Regions from separate parts of the Thioclava sp. DLFJ4-1 genome, predicted to be linked through region 2. Evidence: riboswitches for the same ligand, from Rfam matches in the RefSeq annotation. Region 2 holds a riboswitch; the other holds the start of a gene.
The links. A riboswitch is a leader RNA that binds a small molecule or an ion and turns the genes downstream of it on or off. The one in region 2 is predicted to bind cobalamin.

Region 1 (2,934 bases), on a different contig from region 2:
CCCGGTGATCTGCGCCGAGGGCTTCCTGTTCGAACTGGAACGGCGCGGCTACCTGACCGCCGGGGAATTTGTGCCCGAGGTGGCGCTCGAATACCCGCAGGCGCTGCGCAATCTGCATGTCGATTTCCAGCGCGCCGGCAGCGATATCGTCGAGGCCTTCACCTATAACGGTCACCGCGAGAAGATGCGCGTGATCGGCAAGGAAGACCTGCTAGAGCCGCTCAACCGCGCGGCGCTGAAGATCGCGCGCGAGGTCGCCAATGCGAAGACCGGCAACCTGATGGCGGGCAATATCTCGAACACGAATATCTGGGACCCGGCCGATCCGGCACGGCAGGCCGAGGTGCGCGCGATGTTCGACGAGATGATCGGCTGGGCGGTCGAGGAAGGCGCGGATATCATTATCGGCGAGACTTTCTACTACGCGGGCGAGGCGTTGTGCGCGCTGGAAGCCGCGAAGACGTCGGGTCTGCCGGTGGTGCTGACGCTGGCGCCGATGGCGGGCAACGAGATGATGGACGGAGTCGGCATCGTCGAGACCTGCCAGCAGCTCGAGCAGGCGGGCGCCGATGTCGTCGGGCTGAACTGCTTCCGCGGGTCGCAGACGATGATGCCTTGGCTGCGTAAAGTGCGCGCGGCGGTGAGCTGCCATGTCGGCGCCCTGCCCGTGCCCTACCGGACCACCAAGGAGGAGCCCACCTTCTTCAACCTCTCGGACCACAACGGCTGCACCTGCCCCTCGCCGCATGGCCGAACCTTCCCGACCGCGCTCGATCCGCTGGCGTGTAACCGCTACGAGATCGGCGCCTTCGCCCGCGAGGCGCAGGCGATCGGGGTGAATTACCTCGGCGTGTGCTGCGGGGCGAGCCCGATGCATATCCGCGAAATGGCCGAGGCCGTGGGCCGCGAGACCGAGGCCAGCCGCTTCTCGGAGCGCATGGAGAACCACTTCATGTATGGCCAGAACGCCCGCCTTCCGGCGCATATCCGGGCGCTTGGCGACGGCGCCTGAGGCTTGACGCAGCCCTGCCGCGCGAGAGTTTCGCGCGGCAGGGAAATCTATATATTGACACCCATCCACCCTACCGCCCAATATGATGTTGCTTTGGTTCCTGCGAGTCACTCCGCAGGCGAAGAGGGAAGCCGGTGAGATTCCGGCGCTGCCCCCGCAACTGTAAGCGGCGAGCCTTAGGTCCGAATGTCACTGGTGCGATGCACCGGGAAGACGGACCGAGAGGCGCTCGAGCCGCGAGCCAGGAGACCTGCCAAAGCAGATAGACGACGACCGCGGCGGAGGGCCCGGGCGCGTGGCAGTGTGCTTTGCGCCCTGCCCACGAGCCTTGTCCCGCGCTGCCGACAGCAAACAAAGGGACAGGAACCATGACCATCACCGTCTACTCGAAACCGGCCTGCGTGCAATGCACCGCAACGACCCGCGCGCTCGATGCCAAAGGGATCGATTACAACGTGATCGACCTCACCGAGGACGCCGCCGCGATGGAGATGGTGCAGGACCTCGGCTACCGTCAGGCCCCGGTCGTGATCGCGAACGAGGATCACTGGGCAGGCTTTCGCCCCGACATGATCAACCGGCTGGCCTGAGGCCAAGCCGACATGGAACAGGCACGACTGGTCTATTACTCCTCGGCTTCGGGAAACACGCAGCGCTTCGTGGAGCGGCTGGGCCTGCCCGCGCTGCGCCTGCCCGTCTCGGCCGAGGGGCCGATGCCGACCCCGCCCGGCCCCTATGTCCTGATCTGCCCGAGCTATGCCGACGGGAAGGGGCGCGGCGCGGTCGCGAAACCGGTCATCGCCTTCCTCAACGATCCCGCCCGCCGCGCCGGTCTGCGCGGCGTCATCGCCAGCGGCAATCGCAATTTCGGCGCGCTCTTCGCCTGCGCGGGCGATCTGCTGGCGCGCAAATGCAATATCCCCGTGCTTTACCGCTTCGAGCTGGCCGGCACGGACAGTGACATCGACCGCGTGCGCGCGGGTCTCGAAACCTTCTGGAGGCAGGAATGCTCGATAGCGACGTGAAACCGAGCGGGGCCATGGCCTCGGAATTCGCGGGGCTTGATCACCACGCGCTCAACGCGATGCTCAATCTCTATGACGCGGAGGGCAATATCCGCTTCGATGCCGACCGGATGGCGGCGCGGCAATATTTCCTGCGCCATGTGAACCAGAACACGGTGTTTTTCCATTCGCTGGACGAAAAGCTCGGCTATCTGGTGGAGGAAGGCTATTACGACGCCGCCGTGCTCGATCAGTATTCGCGCAACTTCCAGCGCGCGATCTGGGACGCGGCTTTTGCCGCCAAGTTCCGTTTTCCGACCTTCCTCGGCGCGTTCAAATACTACACCTCCTACACGTTGAAGACCCGCGACGGGCAGCGCTATCTCGAACGCTACGAGGACCGGGTGGTGATGGTGGCGCTGACGCTCGCGCGTGGCGACGAGGCGCTGGCGATGCGGCTGATGGAGGAGATGCTGGCGGGCCGTTTCCAGCCCGCGACGCCGACCTTCCTCAATGCGGGCAAAAAGGCGCGGGGCGAATTCGTGTCGTGTTTCCTGCTGCGACTGGAAGACAACATGGAAAGCATCGGGCGCGGCATCAACTCGGCGCTGCAACTGTCGAAACGCGGCGGTGGCGTGGCCCTGATGCTGACCAATATCCGCGAATATGGCGCGCCGATCAAAGGGATCGAGAACCAGTCCTCCGGCGTGATCCCGGTGATGAAGCTGCTCGAAGACAGTTTCAGCTATGCCAACCAGCTTGGCGCGCGTCAGGGCGCGGGCGCAGTCTATCTGCACGCGCATCACCCCGATATCCTGCGCTTCCTCGACACCAAGCGCGAGAATGCGGATGAGAAAATCCGCATCAAGACGCTGAGCCTCGGCGTGGTGATCCCCGATATCACCTTCGAACTCGCGA
Region 2 (2,934 bases):
CGAGGCGCGCCCACCGGGTCACAGCGATCAACTCTGACGGCGCGCTCCCTTGCGAAGAGAGGGGGCGGAGCCTAAGTGAGGCTCCATGCAGCCGGAGCCAGCATGACCACCATGTACCGTTATTTCTCCTGGGCCATCGCCGTCACTATCGCGGGGCTGGTCGGGTCGTTCGCGCTGGGATTTGCCCAGACCGGCGGGCTTGGCGGCGCGGTCTCTTTCCTGATGATAACGGCGGTGCTCGCCGTGCTGGAAATCTCGCTGAGCTTCGACAACGCCATCGTCAACGCCAACAAGCTGCACCAGATGACGCCGAAATGGCAGCGTCGCTTCCTGACCTGGGGTATTCTGATCGCGGTCTTCGGGATGCGTATCCTGTTCCCGCTGCTGATCGTCGTGATCGCCGCCGGGATCGGACCGTGGGAAGCGGTGCAACTGGCCGCGAAACATCCGGCGGAATATGCCGAGATCATCGAGGACGCGCATCTGTCGATCGCGGGCTTCGGCGGCGCTTTCCTGATGATGGTCGCGCTCACCTATTTCATCGACGAGGGCAAAGAGGTTGACTGGATCCGAGCGTTGGAGCGCCGTCTGCGCGCGCTCGCCTCGATCCGCGGCCTCGAGATCGGCCTCGTGCTGCTTATCATTCTGGTCTTCACCTGGATCCTGCCGGAAGGGCGCGAAGACGAGTTCATGTTCGCCTCTATCTGCGGGCTTGCGACCTTCCTCGGTGTCGAAGTGCTCAGCCACGTGCTCGACCGGACGAATATCGCTGCCGAGACGGCCAAGGCGGGCCTCGGCGCGTTCCTCTATCTCGAAGTGCTCGACGCGTCCTTCAGCTTCGACGGGGTGATCGGGGCCTTCGCACTGACCCAGAACCTGTTCCTGATCGCGATCGGTCTGGGGATCGGCGCGATGTATGTGCGCTCGATGACCCTGATGCTGGTGGAGCGCAACACGCTGAGCGAATTTCGCTATCTCGAGAACGGCGCCTTCTGGTCGATCCTGATCCTTTCGGTCGTCATGTTCGCGCAGACGCTGGTGGAAGTGCCCGAGGTGATTACCGGGCTGATCGGGGCGGGGCTGATCGGGCTGGCGCTGCTGTCCTCGATCCGTTTCAACCGGCGCAGCAGAGCCGCCGTCGAGAGTTGAAATTTTCTTGACAGACTGCGGCGCGCGCGGCACAGCAGGGGCACTTCGGTTCCGCCTTGGCGGATGAAAAGGGAACCCGGTGCGATGCGTGCATTCATTCCGGGGCTGCCCCCGCAACTGTGAGCGGCGAGTGACGGCTGACTGAGCCACTGGGGCGACCCGGGAAGGCCAGCCGAAACCAAGACCCGCGAGCCAGGAGACCTGCCGAGGCGCTCATCCTTTCTGCCTGTGCGGGGCGCGCAGCGGAGGCGGTCTTCCGTCAGTGGTGACATTCTCACCGTCGGCGGAAATTCCAAATTTCCAAAGACTTACGATACGAAGTTCACGCGACCACAGAGTCGCGATACGAGGGAATTGGATATGATCCGCACCCGTTTGACCGTGGGCCTGATGCTCACCACCGCGCTGGCAGCCCCCGCGCTTGCGCAAGACAGCCAACCTTACCAACTCGATGAGATCGTGATCTATCACGGCGCGCTCGAGCCGCAATCGTCGGACAAGACTGCGCAGGCAGTCACCGTGCTGTCGCGCAACGAGCTGGAGCGTTCGGGCCAGACGCGCCTTGCCAATCTGATCGCGCAATCGCCGGGCGTCGGCATCCTGTCGCGCGGGCCGATGGGCGCGCAGACCGGCTTCACCATTCGCGGCGTGTCGCAGAACTACGTGAAGGTTATGGTGGACGGGATCGGCGTCTCCGATCCCTCCGCGCCGCAGGTGCTGCCCGATCTGGGTCGGTTCAACACGTTCAATTATGACCGGGTCGAGATCATGCGCGGCTCGCAATCGGCGGTCTATGGCGGGCAGGCGGTCGCCGGTGTCATCAACCTCGACACGCCGCGCCCGACCGAGGATGGCGTGACCCAGAGCGTAAAGCTCGAGCTCGGCTCCTACCACACCGCGAATGCGGCCTATAACTTCGGTTGGAAGAAGGGTGACGACGAGCTCGCGATCCAGCTGTCGAAAGTCTACACCGCAGGCTTCTCGGCCGCCGACAAGAAGAACGGCAATACCGAGAAAGACGGCTACCGCGCCGATCGCGTGAGCCTGCGCGCGCAGAAGCGCATCTCCGACAATCTGCTGATCGGCTTCAACGGGTTTGCCCAGAACGACCGGGGCGAATTCGATAACGGCTTCAGCTCGCCGCCCACGGACAGCAACGAATACACCATCCACAAGGAACGCGGCGGGCGTCTCTTCGCGAAATTCGCGACAGGTCCGCTCGATCACGAACTCGGTCTGACCTATTACACCACCTCGCGCTGGTATCCGGTCTATGACTATGGCTACGAGGGCAAGCGCCGCAAACTCGACTGGAAAGCCTCGACCGATCTCGGGCCGGGCCGCGTGACCTTCGGCGCGGATCGCACGCTGGAAACCTATACCGGTACCTATGTCACGGGGGATGTTCTGACCGCCGATACGGGCGTCTTCGGTGAATATGCCTTCTCGCCGATGGACGGGGTGAACGTGACCGCCTCGGCGCGCCATGACGATCACTCGGATTTCGGCGGCAACACCACGGGCCGTCTGGGCGTTACCTGGCAGGCCGATGCCGCGACCCTCTTCCGCGCATCGGTGGGCAACGGGTTCCGCGCGCCGTCGGGCTACGAGCTCTATGACGGCTATGCGGGCAATCCCGATCTCAAGCCCGAGAAATCGCTGAGCTACGATCTGGGCGTCGAGCGCGATTTCGGTGCGCATAAGCTGACCGCGACGCTGTTCCATATCGAGGTGGACGACCTGATCGACTACAGCAACACGACCTACAGCTACTACCAGACCTCG

Region 1: linked by a shared signal. The riboswitch ahead of nrdH (glutaredoxin-like protein NrdH) and the one ahead of BMI85_RS10335 (TonB-dependent receptor) in region 2 are both predicted to bind cobalamin.

The regions. Positions count from the first base shown of each region.
Region 1 is NZ_MPZT01000001.1:86,131-89,064, forward strand. It holds gene BMI85_RS00410 (homocysteine S-methyltransferase family protein) at 1-1,012, shown strand, start outside; cobalamin riboswitch at 1,090-1,285, shown strand; gene nrdH (glutaredoxin-like protein NrdH) at 1,381-1,602, shown strand; gene nrdI (class Ib ribonucleoside-diphosphate reductase assembly flavoprotein NrdI) at 1,615-2,037, shown strand; gene nrdE (class 1b ribonucleoside-diphosphate reductase subunit alpha) at 2,019-2,934, shown strand, end outside.
Region 2 is NZ_MPZT01000003.1:97,148-100,081, forward strand. It holds gene BMI85_RS10330 (DUF475 domain-containing protein) at 103-1,149, shown strand; cobalamin riboswitch at 1,179-1,373, shown strand; gene BMI85_RS10335 (TonB-dependent receptor) at 1,510-2,934, shown strand, end outside.